One region of the Bradyrhizobium sp. KZN70725 genome, then DNA from elsewhere that is predicted to be linked to it. Evidence: predicted binding sites of a transcription regulator. Region 1 holds the regulator's gene; the other holds the start of a gene.
What was found. The regulator LexA, encoded in region 1, represses DNA repair genes until DNA is damaged. The targets are predictions, from matches to a motif close to TGTTCNNNNTGTGTTCNG.

Region 1 (8,303 bases):
CAGATTGATGCCGCCTGGTGCGCAGCCAGTCACCGGCCCTTTGGCAATCCGTAATTTCTTTGCCGGGCGGGGAAGAAGCGTCAGAGATCACAAGGTTGAGCTGCTCGATGTGTTGCCCATGGGAAAATACGCCTACACCACCTCGCATTTCACGGCCACGCTAGTAATAAATGAGAAGGCGGCGCCAATTTCTGGCAGCACCGTGAGACTGCTTGAACGCCAACCCGACGGGCAGTGGAAGATAAAGTCTCATATCTTCGTCAAGGAATAGATTCGCGGGTGCCACAGCCACACGGTCAGCCACCCCGCAAGCCTGACGGCCCGCAAGTGACGGATGGTCATGCACCTTATTGGCCCTCAGCCGAAGACGGCATTGATCATCGGGACATCGGTTCATTGGGTAAGCCGGACGTCCCTCGGTTTGGTCGCCATTGCCGTGGCTGTCGCCAGATGTTCGATCTCGCCCAACGCTGGGCCCGCGGCGGCGCCAGCAACCAACCCTTGCGAGCCCGCCGGGGATTGGATAGCCTTCTGCTCGCGATGAGCCTCGCAGGCTCATTCGTCCCTCGCGCGACTGGCGAGCTTACGTGGAATTGACCACGGTGAAGCGCGAAGGGTTTCAACGCCGTTCGCCTGGGCAACCCGTTCAGCTGATGATCCAGCGTCTTAGGGAGCCCGGACCATGCCGTCATTCCGCAATGAACTCCATCTCAACGATTCGGAAGTTGCCCTTGCGCTCGAGGGCGAAGAGCGCCGCCAGCAAGACGGCGTCGAGCTGATTCCGTCGGAGAACTACACCTATCCCGAGGTGCTCGAGCTGCTCGGATCGGTGTTCACCAACAAGTATTCCGAGGGCTATCCGGGACGTCGCTATTACGGCGGCCAGGAATTCACCGACCAGATAGAGAACCTTGCCCGCCAGCGCGCTTGCGCGCTGTTCCGCGCCGAACATGCCAACGTTCAGCCTCTGTCCGGGTCGCCAATGAACCAGGCCGTGTATCTCGGCCTGCTGCAGCCCGGCGATACGATCTTGGCGATGGACCTTTCACACGGCGGCCATCTCACTCATGGCGCGCCGGTGTCGCACATGGGGCGGCTCTTCAACTTCGCCCGCTACAAGACGCAGCCGTCAAACGGCGGCGCCATCGATTTCGATGAGCTCCGCGCCATGGCCCGGCACGTCCGCCCGAAGCTGGTGCTGTGCGGCTACAGCTCTTATCCGCGCGATCTGGATTATGCGTCCTTCAAGAGCATCGCCGATGAAGTGGGTGCACTGACCATGGCCGACGTCAGCCATTACGGCGGCCTGATCGCCGGCAACGCCTTGCGCAATCCGCTCGATGCGGGTTTCGACGTGATGACGACGACATCGCACAAGACGCTTCGCGGGCCGCGTGGCGGCATCGTTCTTTGTCGCCGGGAGTTCGCCGGCAAGATAGACGCGTCGGTGTTCCCGGGATTGCAGGGAGGTCCGCACATGAACGTTGTGGCCGGAACCGCGGTCACGCTGAAGAAGGCTTCGACGTCCGATTTTCATGCCTATGCAAGGCTGGTCATGCGCAACGCGAAGGTCCTAGCCGAAGCGTTGATGGAACGCGGCATGACGTTGATCACCGGCGGAACCGACAATCACATGATGGTCGTGGATACCGTGGCCAGCGTCGGCGTGGACGGCAGCGCGGCCGAGAACATCCTCGACGCCGTTGGGATCACCGCAAACAAGCAGATCATTCCCGACGATCCGCATCCACCGCTCAAGCCGAGCGGCATTCGCCTCGGGACGCCGGCGGCGACCACGCGCGGCATGGGCGAGCCCGAAATGCGCCTGATCGCCGAACTCATTGCGGAGTCCCTCCGGTCGAAGGGAGATGCAGCGGTCGTCAAGCGACTGAGGTCGATCAGCGTCGAGATGTGCCGCGCTTTCCCCGTTCCGGGGATCGCGCCGCCCTCGTAGGCGGCCGACCTGCGTTCCTGTTCCGCGCCCGTCGCGTCACTCGGCAGGTCGTGAAGGTTCCCGGGGGAAGGACCGGAACGGAAATCGTTGCTGTTCGTTGGACCGCATGATCTCGAAGACGGAGCGTCCAACGCCGTGACCCGGAAAACCTTGCAAGCACGCTCGGAACAGGCGCTCGTCGTCATCATTCTCAGCACCGGTGCGCTGATCGGTTACCTCGGCTTGGCGCTGTCCAGGCTGTGAGAGCGACGCCGGCGGGCACCAAGCCGCCGGCAGGTATCAAGTCGCTTGGTACCCTGAAAGCGCGCGCGCGTGCCACTGAGTTGCCCGACGCGGCAAGCCAAGCCCCGTAGCAAAAATATAGGGTGAAACGAAGAGCAAGGCTCGGACAGACATGTCGCGAGAATGCGGATGTTTGACGCACAAGCGACGACACCCGCCGTCGTCCCGGCGAAGGCCGGGACCCCTTACCCCAATCTCAATTGTTGCGCGACGCTGGGGCCACGATCCCGTTCCTGATCAAATGCGGTGGTTATGGGTCCCGGCCTTCGCCGGGACGACGGTGGTGTGCGCGGGAACAGTCTCGCGATGGATGCAACGCCACGTACAATCCACACACCGGTCACTGAAATCGAGGACATTGCCGCCTGCCCGCAATTCTCGTACACGGTTTCATGCAATGACCTCGCAATTCACTCCCAACTCCGTCGACGTGCTGCTGTTCGATATCGGCCGCGTCGTGCTCGACATCAACTTTGACAAGGTGATGGCGCACTGGGCGCAGCATGCCGGGTGTGCGCCCGCCGAGCTCGCCACGCGCTTTGTCGTCGACGACAGTTTCAAGCATCATGAGATCGGCCGGATCGACGACGCGGCATTCTTCGAGAATCTGCGCCGGACGCTCGGCATCAACATCACGGACGCCCAGTTCCTCGAAGGCTGGAATGCGATCTTCACCGGCGAGATGCCGGGCATCGCCCCGCTGCTCGCGGCGGCCGCCAAGCGGATGCCGCTCTACGCCTTCTCCAACACCAATCCGGCCCATGTCGCGCATTTCTCGGTCACCCATGCCGAGCTGCTCAGCCATTTCCGCAACGTCTTCCTGTCCTCGAGCATCGGCTTCCGCAAACCCGACGCCGAGGCCTATGATCATGTGGTAAAAGCCATCGGCGTGCCGGCGTCGCGGATCCTGTTTTTCGACGACCTGGCCGCCAATATCGAAGGTGCGCGGGCCCGCGGCCTTTATGCTATCCACGTGACATCGACGGATGACGTGGCAAGGGCTTTGACCGCACTTGGAATTTGAAGATTAGGAATTGAGGAACTCTGAGCGTGGCCCTGATGCCGGTTGCCGATGCCCTGTCCGCCGTCCTCGCCGGCGCCGAACCGCTGCCGGAGGAGATGGTCGCGCTCGATGCCGCCTACCACCGCACGCTTGCGCACGACCTCGCGGCGCTCCGCACCCAGCCGCCGCAGCCGATGTCGGCGATGGACGGCTATGCGGTGCGCGCCGCCGATGCGGCTGATCTAAAGGCCCGGCTCAAGGTGATCGGCGAAGTCGCCGCCGGCCGGCCGTTCGACCGGACGGTCGGCGCCGGCGAGGCGGTGCGGATCTTCACCGGCGGCGTGATCCCCAATGGCGCCGACGCGGTGATCATCCAGGAGGACACCGCCGTCGACGGCGACCACATCACGATCACGGAGGCCGCCAGCGTCGGGCGGCACATCCGCCCGGCTGGGGTCGACTTCCGTGAGGGCGAGGTGCTGCTCGCCGGCGGCAGCCGCCTGTCCGACCGCGCGCTGTCGCTGGCGGCCGCCATGAACTATCCGGGACTTGCGGTGCGCCGCCGCCCGAAGGTCGCGGTGCTGGCGACCGGCGACGAGCTGGTGATGCCGGGCTCGCAGCCCGGCCCCGGCCAGATCGTCTATTCCAACGGCTACGCGCTGCGGGCGCTGGCGCGCGCCGAGGGCGCCGAGACCGTCGACCTCGGCGTTGCCGCCGACACGGTGGAGGCGACCACGGCGGGCATCCGCCGGGCGCGCGAGGCCGGTGCCGATGTCCTGATCACGACAGGCGGCGCCTCGGTCGGCGACCACGATCTCGTCAAGCGGTCGCTGGAAGCCGAGGGCGTCGACATGACGTTCTGGCGGATTGCGATGCGGCCCGGCAAGCCGATGATGCATGGCCGGCTCGGCGCGATGAGGGTGATCGGCCTGCCCGGCAATCCGGTGTCGTCCTATGTCTGCGCCTTCCTGTTCCTGGTGCCGTTGATTCGGGCGCTGAGCGGCCGGAAAGTGATTCATCATCGCCGCACGAGCGCCCTGCTCGGCCGCGACCTCGCCGCCAACGACCAGCGCGAGGACTATCTGCGTGCACGGCTCGAAGCGCGCGAGGACGGCACGTTGATCGCAACGCCGGTGACGCAGCAGGACTCGTCGTTGCTCGGGAATCTCGCTGCGGCACGGGCACTTCTCGTGCGCCCGCCGTTCGCGGCGGCGGCCGTCGAAGGCAGCGAATGCGAGATCCTGACACTGCCCGAATAGGGTTTTCGCGCCCCGCCGATTGTGCGTTGCCCGACACGTTCACCGGAAATTAAGTGGTTGCGGAACACATATCGAACATATAGTGTCCGTTCATGATTTGTTTCGAGTGCTGGTGTCTACATTCGGGAAGCTGCATGGAAGCAGGTGCATCGAGCACATGCTCCTGAGGTCAGGCCCGGCCTGCAGGCCCCACCAGAAGAGTCTCGGAATCGAACGACGCTATCAACCGGGGGAATACTCGAGATGCTCACGCGCAAACAGTACGAACTACTGCGTTTCATCAATGAACGTCTGAAAGAGGCCGGCGTACCGCCCTCCTTCGACGAGATGAAGGATGCGCTCGACCTGCGCTCGAAGTCCGGTATCCACCGCCTGATCACTGCGCTGGAGGAGCGCGGCTTCATCCGCCGTCTGCCGAACCGCGCCCGCGCCATCGAGGTCATCAAGCTGCCCGAACTCTCGGCCGGCGGCGGCAACGGTCGCCGCGGCTTCACGCCCAGCGTCATCGAAGGCACCCTCGGCCGGCGCGCCAGCACGCCGCCGATTGCCGAGGACGACGGCAACCGTCCGGTCGCGGTCCCCGTGATGGGCCGGATCGCCGCCGGTACGCCGATCGAGGCGCTGCAGACCCGCAGCCACACCATCAGCGTGCCGCCCGACATGCTCGGCGCCGGCGAGCACTACGCGCTCGAGGTACGCGGCGACTCGATGGTCGATGCCGGCATCCTCGACGGCGACATGGCGCTGATCCAGCGCAACGACGTCGCCAATACCGGCGACATCGTGGTGGCGCTGATCGACGAGGAGGAAGCGACCCTGAAGCGCTTCCGCCGCCGCGGCGCATCGATCGCGCTCGAGCCGGCCAACACCGCCTATGAAGTGCGCATCCTGCCGCCGAACCGGGTCCGCATCCAGGGCAAGCTGATCGGCCTTTATCGCAAATACTGAATTGCAAATACTTGCGGCGGCCGGGAACGAGCAACACGTCGGATCGTTCCTTGCATGATAGTGTAGCGTACGGCCTGCCCGATGCGCTCCGATACCTCTCGCGCAGCGTCGCGTGTTTGTGATCGGAGCGATCTCGGACCAGTCGTACAATCGCCCAGAAACGAGCAGACGCTCGTTCGCTATCGTCCACTCTGGTAGAGGCCCTAATGCCTCAAGGAGAGGCACGGGTCGCTACCTCGAAATGAGGAGCCATCCGATGTGTGACTATAGTCTGCACGCCGTGGCATCGCGCCCCGCCATTGTCGGAGAGACGCTGATCACGACGACGTTCCGCGGCACGTCGACCCGCGGCTTTGCTTCGGAGAATGACCCCACTGTCGCGGTCTGCATGCTGCCGGGCACCGAGCTCGCTTTCGCCGAGAACGTTCGCTACGACAGCCGCTGGATCTGGACCAAGACGCTGAACTATCGCGTCGGCGTATTCAACGAAGTCGAGCCCGACGTGCCCGATCGGCATCATGATGCGGTCGAATTCCCCGACGGCAGCCATGTGCTGGTGACCCAGCTGGTCGAGGGACAGCGCGTCAGCGTGCTGCAATTGCCGGCGCTGCATCCGCCGGTCGAGCAGAAGCCGAAGGTTGTGGAGCGGCGGCCTTCCGCATTCGCAACGCTGTTTTTGGGTTGAGCGCATCGTCGCCGTGGAATGAGCTGTTCGGCGGCGGATGACCTAAGCAATTTCGGGCGACCCCGGACTCCCGCTTCCGGGGCGCAGAAGGAGATTTGCGTCGGCCGGCACCTTGGCGCATCATCGGGTACCGAGGACGTGCGCGGTGGTCGATAAGGTCACATGGCAAAAGGCTGGACGCGTCACGGAACCGGGCCGCTACATGTTCCGGTTCGGTTGGCTGACGGTAACGGCCGACGACCTGAAAGTCTGGGAGCAATTTCCCGAGGCTTCCTTCACTCTCGTCAAGAAGCCCGACGCCGGCCCCGACTCCGACGAATACCATCTCGGCCTGTTCGAGCTGCCGAGCGCGCCCTTGCCGGACCACGGCTAATCATCGCCCTGCAGATCGGTCTCGGCCGGCGTCGCATCCACCGCAGGCCGCGGCGCGGGGGCGCGTAGCGTCGTCTCGCTCTCGCCGTCGCCGGGAACCGCCGGCGACCACGGCCGGTCGATCCCGCCGGGCTTGACCGCATCGACGACGTAGCCGTCCCTGCTCCGTCGCAGCACCAGCGCGCCGTGGCGGCGCAGCCGCTCGGCATCGATCACCGATGCCGCGCAGCCCTGCGGCGCCGGCCGCGCCGTCACGATCAGGCCTGCGCGCTCGCAGTCGTCCACTAGGGCCTCCGGCCGGGTCGCCAGCGCGACGAAGGCGCCGCCGGGTCCCTGGGTCACGCAGCCGCTGGCATCGCAGGAGACGCCCTCGCCGAGCGACGCATCGGTGGCGGTGCGCGCGTCGGCGTCCGCCGCCAGCCACTCCTTGACCAAAAATGCATCCTTGGCGCTGTGCATTAGATGCAGCCGTCCATCACCGCCACGCACCGCGACATTGCGGCCGTCGCCCGAGATCAGCACGTCCGGCTGCGGCACCCTGAGCGCCCAGACCGAGGCCACCAGCAGCAGCACCGCACCTGACCAGCGCAGCGGCGTGCGCAGCAGCCCGAGCAGGATGATGCCGGCGCTCGCTGCGATCAGCGGCCCGATGCCGAACGCCGCCATGCGGCCGACCGCGCCCGGGAGTGCGGCGCCCCATTGCGTCACCAGGATCATCCAGTCGATGCCAAGACCCATGATCGCCCAGAACACGCCGTCGAAGCCGAACGGCATGGCGACGAGCCCCAGCAGGCCGGCCGGCATCACGACCGCCGAGACCACCGGCATCGCCGCGAGGTTGGCGAGCAGCCCGTAGGGCGTCACGCGGTGGAAATGGAATGCGGCATAGGGCGTCGTCCCCAGCCCCGCCACCAGCGAGGCCAGCATCAGCATCGTGAGCTCGCGCCCGCCCCACAGCGCGACGCGCGCGGTCGCCGAATGGTCGGGCGACGCCAGCAGGTTCGGCAGCCCGATCTGCACCAGCGCCACCAGCCCGAGCGTCGCGGCGAACGACATCTGGAAACTGGAATGCACCAGCGCCTCCGGCGCGATCGCGAGCACGATCAGCGCTGCCACCGCCAGCGTGCGAAAGGTGATGGCCCGGCGGTCGACGATCACGGCGAGCAGCACCACGGCGGTCATGAAGAATGACCGCTGGGTCGCGACCTCCGCGCCCGACAGCAGAAGATAGAATGCGGCGGCGACCAGCGCGGCCGCCGCCGCCCATTTCTTGATCGGATGCGCCGCCGTCAGCGCCGGAAACAGCGCGAGCAGCGCGCGCACCGCGAAAAACACGACGCCGGCGACCACGGCCATGTGGTAGCCGGAGATCGACAGCACGTGGCCGAGTCCCGAGATGAACATCGCATCGTTGACCGGCGACGAGATCGCATCGCGCCGGCCGGTGAGCAAGGCGGTCGCGATCGCGCGCTGGTCGCCGTCGAGCGTGGTGCGAATCCGCGCGTCGATGGTGTCGCGCAGGCCCTGCATGAAGGCGGCGTAGCGCAGCGCAAAGCCGCCGGTCGCAGGCGGCTCCCTGGTCTTGACGGCGCCCATCACGAAGCCGGAGGCGCCGATGCCCTGGAAATACAGGTCGCGGCCGAAATCATAGGAGCCCGGGCGCTGTGGCCCGAGCGGCGGCATCAGCCGTGCCTTCAATTCAACGAAGCTGCCGACATCGGGCGCGGTGCCCTTCTTCACCGAGAGCCGGACCCGATCGAGCTTCGTCATGTCGCGCGGGCTCTCCATCGAAACCACACG
Region 2 (8,303 bases), on a different contig from region 1:
GTCCCCAATACCTACAAACGCTGAACGCCAAAGGATCGACCCCATGACGACGCTGTACACGTCCGACCACGAATGGCTCCGCATCGAGGGCGACGTCGCCACGATCGGGATCACCGACTATGCGCAGTCGCAGCTCGGCGACGTCGTGTTCGTCGAACTGCCCAAGGTCGGCCGCAGCCTGAAGAAGGCCGAGGCCGCCGCTGTCGTCGAATCCGTCAAGGCCGCCTCCGACGTTTACGCGCCGATCTCCGGCGAGGTGGTCGAGGTCAACGACGCGCTCGCCGCCGAGCCCGCGCTGGTCAATTCCGACGCCGGCGGCAAGGCCTGGTTCTTCAAGCTGAAGATTGCCGACAAGGGCGAGCTCGGCGGCCTGATGGACGAGGCCGCCTACGCCGCGCACACCGCCTAAAGGATCACTCCGAGGATCACGTCATGAACGCGCCCTTCAAGCCGATCAACGAAGCCGCCACCGATTTCGTCCGCCGCCACATCGGACCGTCGCCGCGCGACGTCAACGCGATGCTGGAGACGGTCGGCGCCGCGAGCCTGCAGGCGCTGATGAACGAGACGCTGCCGGCGTCGATCCGGCAGAAGGCGCCGCTCGATCTCGGCCGGGCGCTGAGCGAGACCGAGGCGCTCGCGCATATGAGCGAGCTCGCCGCGCAGAACCAGATGTTCACCTCGCTGATCGGCCAGGGCTATTCCGGCACCATCCTGCCCGCGGTGATCCAGCGCAACATTCTGGAGAACCCGGCCTGGTACACCGCCTATACGCCGTACCAGCCGGAGATCAGCCAGGGCCGGCTCGAGGCCCTGTTCAACTTCCAGACCATGATCTGCGATCTCACCGGGCTCGACGTCGCCAACGCCTCGCTGCTCGACGAAGCGACGGCAGCGGCGGAAGCGATGGCGCTCGCCGAGCGCCACTCGCAGGTCAAGGCGAAGGTGTTCTTCGTCGACAAGGAGGTGCATCCGCAGACGGTGGCGGTGATGCGCACGCGCGCCGCGCCGCTGGGCTGGGCGCTGGTGGTCGGCGATCCCCTGACCGAGCTCGACAACGCCGATGTGCTCGGCGCGCTGCTGCAATATCCGGGAACGTCGGGCGCAGTACGCGACCTCAAGCCTGCCATCGCGTCGCTGCGCGCCAAGGGCGCGCTTGCGATCGTCGCGGCGGACCTGCTGTCGCTGACGCTGCTCGCCTCGCCCGGCGAGCTCGGCGCCGACATCGCGATCGGTTCGGCGCAGCGGTTCGGCGTGCCGATGGGGTATGGCGGACCGCACGCCGCCTATATGGCGGTGCGCGACACGCTGAAGCGCTCGCTGCCCGGCCGCATCGTCGGCCTCTCGGTGGATTCGCGTGGGCAGCCCGCCTATCGCCTCGCGCTGCAGACCCGCGAGCAGCATATCCGCCGCGAGAAGGCGACCTCGAACATCTGCACCGCGCAGGTGCTGCTCGCCGTGATCGCCTCGATGTATGCGGTCTATCACGGTCCCGAGGGCCTGACCCATATCGCACGCAGCGTGCATCGCCGCGCCACCGTGCTTGCCGCCGGCCTGCGCAAGCTCGGCTTTGCGCCGACCACCGAAGCGTTCTTCGATACCGTGACCGTCGAGACAGGTAGCAAGCAGATCGAGCTCGTCACCCGCGCGCAGGCGGAGCGGATCAATCTGCGCATCGGCGCGACCACGCTCGGCATCGCGCTCGACGAGACCTCGACGCCGGAGACGGTCGAGGCGGTGTGGCGCGTGTTCGGCGGCAAGCTCAGCTATGCCGAGATCGAGGCCGGTGCGCACGAGGCGCTGCCGAAGGAGCTGCGGCGCACCAGCGCCTTCCTCAGCCATCCGGTGTTCAATACGCATCGTTCCGAGACCGAGCTGCTGCGCTACATGCGCAAGCTCAGCGATCGTGACCTCGCGCTCGACCGCGCGATGATCCCGCTCGGCTCCTGCACGATGAAGCTCAACGCCACCACCGAAATGATCCCGCTGACCTGGCCGGCGTTCAGCAATCTGCATCCGTTCGCGCCGGCGGATCAGGCCAAGGGCTATCACGCGCTGTTCAAGCGGCTGGAGCAATGGCTGTGCGACATCACCGGCTATGACGCAGTCTCGCTGCAGCCGAATTCCGGCGCGCAGGGCGAATATGCCGGGCTGCTGGCGATCCGCGGCTATCACCTCGCGCGCGGCGAGCCGCACCGCAAGGTGTGCCTGATCCCCTCCTCCGCGCACGGCACCAATCCGGCCTCGGCTGCGATGGTCGGCATGGAGGTCGTGGTCGTCGCGTGCGATGCTCGCGGCGACGTCGACGTCAATGATCTTCGCGCCAAGGCGGAGAAGCACTCCGCCAACCTTGCCGCGGTCATGATCACCTATCCGTCGACCCACGGCGTGTTCGAGGAGCATATCCGCGAGATCTGCGACATCGTGCATGCCCATGGCGGCCAGGTCTATCTCGACGGCGCCAACATGAACGCGCAGGTCGGACTGTCGCGGCCCGGCGACTACGGCGCCGATGTCAGCCATCTCAATTTGCACAAGACCTTCTGCATTCCGCATGGCGGCGGCGGCCCCGGCATGGGCCCGATCGGCGTGAAGGCGCATCTTGCGCCCTATCTGCCGGGCCATCCCGCAACCGACGGAGCGACGGCGCACGCCATCGGCGCGGTATCGGCTGCGCCGTTCGGCTCGGCGTCGATCCTGACCATCTCCTACATCTACATCCTGATGATGGGCGGCGAAGGCCTGACGCGCGCCACCGAGATCGCGATCCTCAACGCCAACTACATCGCCGCACGGCTGCAGCCGCACTTTCCGGTGCTGTACCGCAACGAGCGCGGCCGCGTTGCGCATGAGTGCATCGTCGATCCGCGGCCGCTGAAGACGACCAGCGGCGTCACCGTCGACGACATCGCAAAACGCCTGATCGACTACGGCTTCCACGCGCCGACCATGAGCTTCCCGGTGGCGGGCACGCTGATGATCGAACCGACGGAATCGGAATCGAAGTTCGAGATCGACCGGTTCTGCGACGCCATGATCGCGATCCGCGACGAAATCGCGGAGATCGAGAAGGGCCGCTGGAAGGTCGAGGCCTCGCCGCTGCGCCACGCGCCGCATACCGTACACGACATCGCCGACGATGCCTGGAACCGGGCCTACACCCGCGCCGAAGGCTGCTTCCCGGAGGGCGTGTCACGGTCCGACAAATACTGGAGCCCGGTCGGCCGCGTCGACAACGTCTACGGCGACCGCAACCTGGTGTGCTCGTGCCCGCCGGTCGAGGATTACGCGCAGGCGGCGGAGTAAAGCGCACCATTGTTGCAGCTACGTCGTGCTGCGTCTCTGACGCGTGATTCACTCGGTGTCATTCCGGGGCTCGCGAAGCGAGAACCCGGAATCTCGATCCACGACTTCCGGATTCCGGATTCGCGACTTCGTCGCGCCCCGGAATGACGGACTGGCCCGCCCGCGGCAGGAGGAAACATGCGCGAGGAATTCTGGTTCCATTTCCCGTTTCGCGTCCGCTATTCGGAGGTCGACGCGCAGGCCGTGGTGTTCAACGCCCACTACCTCACCTATTTCGACACCGCCATCACCGAATATTTCCGCGCGCTCGGCTACGACTATCTCGGCGAGGTGGCGCGGACCGGCATCGACTTCCACACCGTGAAATCGGTCGTCGAGTACAAGGCTCCGATCCGGTTCGACGAGGACATCGAGGTCTGCGTCCGGGTCGCCAAGATCGGCCGCTCCTCGATCAATCTTGCGCTCGCGATCTTCGCCAAAGGCTCCGATGACCTGCGCGCCACCGGCGAGATCATCTGGGTCGCGACCGACCAGAAGACCCATCAATCGGTCGCGGTGACCGAGGATTTGCGGGCGCTGATCGCGAGCCGGGAAAAGGCGCTGGCGTAGAGATCAGAACGTCGCGTGCTGGCGTCGCTCGAACAAGCCTTACGGAGCGACGAGAGTGCGGCTCTCGGCGTCCCAGCGCCACAGCCGCTCATTGGTCAGTTCGGTGCCGCCCCACCAGCGATGGATCGTGTTGTACTGGCTGAAGTCGAGCTCGCGATCCGACACTTCCTGGCCGAAATCGGTGAGCGACAGCCGACTGTGCAGGAGTCGGTTGTTTCGGGCCTTCAGATCGTCGGGCGCTTCGATCTCCGCGGGGAATCCGGTCAGAACCGGTGATGGACAATAGGCGAGCCGGTCCAGGATCAGCTCCGCTTCCTGAAAATCGAACACGCCGCGTTCCCGGTTCAGCTCGTTTGAAAGGACCTGTGGGCTTGTCTCGCCGTCGGCGACGAGATCCAGCATTCGCAGTTCGGACGCGCCGAGGCCGGTGTCTTGCCCGGGTAGCTCCTCCAGCAACGCAATCAGCGCCGCGCGGAGCTGCGGGATGGCCGACAGATCCTGCATGAGAAGGTCGAAACAGGGCTCGGGCGTCGGAGCGCGATAGGCATTCCAGGCGCGACCGGCCAATTCCAGCCGATCATCGGTCACCGCAAGTGCAGGCAATCGCCATTTCGCCAAGCTCTCGCCTCGGTACCTGCCGATCTCGACATCGGTCTGGACCAGCTTGAGCTTCGCTACGATGTGGCGGTGCGGGCGGAGCACGTCGAGCAACCAGGCCAGCACCAACTGGTCATTCGGCTGGGGATCAGCCCATAGCTCGACGCTATCGCAACGCTCGCACAACTCGACAAGCCCAATGTCCCGACCGATCGAGCCGGTCCATCTTGAACTGGCGAAGTCGAGCCAGTGCGTGTCGAAATCGACATGCTTTGCGGAACGCGGTTCCAGCAGGGTCGTGAGGTCATCCGACGAGGGCATTTTCCCCCAAACGAAGCGCGGCCTCAACCCGACGACGATGTCCGCCCTTCCCGCCTGCCTCAGGCGATAGCTCGCGAGTTCACTTGTCGCCAGGATCAGACTTGTCACGATGCTCTCCGGCTACGCGCGATGGCATCAGCACCGCAAGCTGAGGATCAACTGCTTTACAAAAGACACACAAAACCAAACGGGCGCCGAAGACGTCGGCAACTCAACGTCCTCAGCGCCCGCTTGCAGCGAAGTCATGTGATGATTTGAGCATGATCTCCGGACAAACGCTTCGCGTTTGTCGCGAGGGAAAACCGCTTCGCACTTTTCCGGATCATGCCGGAGACTTACTCCTCCGTCGGCTCCTCGCCCTCGGCGTCGCGTTCGGGCGTGCCGGCGAGGATCTGCTCGGAGATCAGGCCGGAGTTCTGCCGGATCGCGGCTTCGATCTTGGCGGTGATGTCGGGATTCGACTTCAGGAATGCCTTGGAATTCTCGCGACCCTGGCCGAGCCGCTGGCTGTCATAGGAGAACCAGGCGCCGGACTTCTCGACGATGCCGGCCTTGACGCCGAGGTCGAGGATCTCGCCCATCTTGGAGACGCCCTCGCCATACATGATGTCGAACTCGACCTGCTTGAAGGGCGGCGCCAGCTTGTTCTTCACCACCTTGACGCGGGTGGTGTTGCCGACGACTTCGTCGCGCTCCTTGATAGCGCCGATGCGGCGGATGTCGAGACGAACCGAGGCATAAAACTTCAGCGCGTTGCCGCCGGTGGTGGTCTCCGGCGAGCCGTACATCACGCCGATCTTCATGCGGATCTGGTTGATGAAGATTACCATGGTGTGGGACTTGTTGATCGAGGCGGTCAGCTTGCGCAGCGCCTGGCTCATCAGGCGGGCCTGCAGACCCGGTAGCGCATCGCCCATCTCGCCCTCGAGCTCGGCCTTCGGCACCAGCGCTGCAACCGAATCGACCACCAGCACGTCGACCGCGCCGGAGCGCACCAGCGTGTCGCAAATCTCCAGCGCCTGCTCGCCGGTGTCCGGCTGCGAGATCAAGAGCTCGTCGATGTTGACGCCGAGCTTGCGCGCATAGACCGGGTCGAGCGCGTGTTCAGCGTCGATGAAGGCGCAGATGCCGCCCTTCTTCTGGCCTTCCGCCACGGTGTGCAGCGCCAGCGTGGTCTTGCCCGAGGATTCCGGCCCGTAGATTTCGACGACGCGTCCCTTCGGCAGACCGCCAACGCCGAGCGCAATATCGAGCCCGAGCGACCCCGACGACACCGTCTCGACATCCATCGAACGGTCGTTCTTGCCGAGCTTCATCACCGAGCCCTTGCCGAACTGGCGCTCGATCTGGGAGAGCGCGGCTGAGAGGGCCTTGGACTTGTCCATGGAGGATCCTTCGACGATACGCAGTGCGGTGGCGGACATTTGGGATGTGCTCCTTATGGCGGGGATTCGCTAGCGGGAAAACGGGCGACGAGATCGGGTGGAATGCGTTGTTGATTGGAACCTCGTACCACGTTTGTTCTAAGTTCGCAATATGTTCTTTCAAACAGACCGGTACTGGCCTGTTTCCATCCCTAGTGGCCTGCTTTGAAATTTCGAGTGGCCTAGTTTGGATTTAATCCTGTGGCAACCAAGGGTTGGCCGATGTTCTCGGTAGGACTACTGAGTCGCCAATCCGATGTTCTGCACATAGCAATACTTATGGTCCGCCAAGTGTTCTCCCTCCACAGAGGAGAAGTGTTACCGGGGTTCTCCGTTGGTGAACGGAGTTCCTTAATAACTCAGCAACCAAAGACGTTCGGGTGTATTGTCCCTTCATCACCGGCCGAGGCTCTGCCCGTAGGCGTCGGTGGCTGAGAGACCGGCTAGCGCTCCCGCCTGCATAACAGGGAGCGCGGCTATGGCCGAACAGCGCAACTATCGTCCCGACCAATTGTGGTTTGAAAAGCTCGCCGTTTACGCACGCGAGCTAATCCAGCACTCGCTCAAACTCCTCAACGAGTCGGTGCCGGATACGTTTGCGGGTCGCAAAACCCACGAGCCCTTTCCACAAGAGGAAAGCAGATACGGGCTCGACGAGAGAAAATCGGACTTAACCTAAGAGAGGGCGGGAATTGAGATGCGGCGCTAAAAGTGCGGATGATTGATCCAATGTTCGCCCGTTCTCAGGTTGCTATCGAAGAGAGCCACAGGCTCCGCAATCAACGAAAAGCGCTCGCAGACCAGCGGGACGCGCAGTTGGCCGAGCTGCGACGATCCATCTACGACAGCGCCAGCGCCCGCGTGGAGATCAAGGCTCATCGAGACAACAGCGAGTGAGGCACCTTGTGTGCAGCAAATGCGAAGATTTGGACACGCGCATTGAGCAGTTCCGACGCTTCACCGCGCAACTGCTCGATCTCCTCACGCTGGAGCGATTAAACGCGTCAATCGCGCAAATGGAAGCTGAGAAGAAAAAGCTTCACCCGACGCAAGAGTAAGGCCGCCTCAGTTGGCGGCCTCTTTCATTTCGTATTGTTCGGCCAAGAAAGCCCTTCTGTTCCGGCTGGCTCGCTTCGGTAGATCATTTTGAAGATGCTGGCGGCGGTATCGAGCCAGAGTTTCCGTTTGTCCTCTGGCCAGACTTCTCCTGCCTTCGGCAATTCCTTCAAGAGGCCTTGCACGAATGGATGTAGACCCGGCGGTTCATTTCCATCATTGCCACTGTCCCGGCGCTTCTCCTCCTCGCGCCTTTCGGGCGGCGGTTCATCGCGCTGTACAATTCCCGGCTTAACAAAGCGCCCCGTCGCTGAATCAATAAAGCCTGCGTACTGCGCCGACTTCATAAATGTCTGCCTAGCCCTGTCTTTTTGTTTGGGCGAGACGCCCAACTCATGCCGTCCGTCTTTAAGTCCCCGTATCCTAGTTTGATTTTTGGGGTGTACTTGTTCGGATTAAGCGAACGGAAACCGTAGCTTGGCCGGTGTTCTCAGTAGGACTACCGAGGCGACCCATCGGATGTTCTATCCCCGTCCCGCCTTTGACCGAGATCAGGGAATTTAATCTTGAGAGAACGAACCGGGGGCAACGGAACGTGATACGATAGCATCATCACCGGCCAAGGCTTTGCCCGTAGGCGTCGGTGGCTGAGAGACGAGACCAACAGCGCTCCCGCCTGCATAGGAAGGGAGCGCGGCCATGCCGAACCATTCCACAATAGTGCACCGCGAGATGCAGCTTCGCCATCTGGAGCAAGCCGAGCGGCATATTGCCCAAGGCGAACGACACATTGCCGAGCAAGAGGGACTGATCGAGCACCTTGCCAATCACGGGCACGATCTAGCGGAAGCGAAGAAGCTTCTGGATAACTTCTACTCATGCCAGGTTTTGCACGTTCAGCACCGCGACCGAATCCGCAGAGAGCTGGGAGAGTAGGGCCACCTCAGTAGGGCCACCTCAGTTGACGGCCTATTCTCATCTAGCGCACGA

Region 2: the regulator LexA is predicted to act here: its motif matches at 6,360-6,377, upstream of recA (recombinase RecA).

What each region holds. Positions count from the first base shown of each region.
Region 1 covers NZ_JBUYWT010000009.1:57,690-65,992, forward strand. The annotation lists gene ACZBJS_RS11075 (YybH family protein) at 1-271, shown strand, start outside; ZMP/ZTP riboswitch at 561-646, shown strand; gene ACZBJS_RS11080 (serine hydroxymethyltransferase) at 683-1,954, shown strand; gene ACZBJS_RS11085 (hypothetical protein) at 2,042-2,197, shown strand; gene ACZBJS_RS11090 (HAD family hydrolase) at 2,634-3,260, shown strand; gene ACZBJS_RS11095 (molybdopterin molybdotransferase MoeA) at 3,287-4,498, shown strand; gene lexA (transcriptional repressor LexA) at 4,742-5,446, shown strand; gene ACZBJS_RS11105 (hypothetical protein) at 5,703-6,131, shown strand; gene ACZBJS_RS11110 (hypothetical protein) at 6,277-6,504, shown strand; partial or broken gene ACZBJS_RS11115 (ComEC/Rec2 family competence protein) at 6,501-8,303, opposite strand, start outside.
Region 2 covers NZ_JBUYWT010000031.1:88,688-96,990, forward strand. The annotation lists gene gcvT (glycine cleavage system aminomethyltransferase GcvT) at 1-24, shown strand, start outside; gene gcvH (glycine cleavage system protein GcvH) at 44-409, shown strand; gene gcvP (aminomethyl-transferring glycine dehydrogenase) at 433-3,306, shown strand; gene ACZBJS_RS26390 (acyl-CoA thioesterase) at 3,484-3,915, shown strand; gene ACZBJS_RS26395 (hypothetical protein) at 3,955-4,941, opposite strand; gene recA (recombinase RecA) at 5,169-6,257, opposite strand; gene ACZBJS_RS26405 (hypothetical protein) at 6,736-6,936, shown strand; gene ACZBJS_RS26410 (hypothetical protein) at 6,987-7,154, shown strand; gene ACZBJS_RS26415 (hypothetical protein) at 7,340-7,660, opposite strand; gene ACZBJS_RS26420 (hypothetical protein) at 8,013-8,249, shown strand.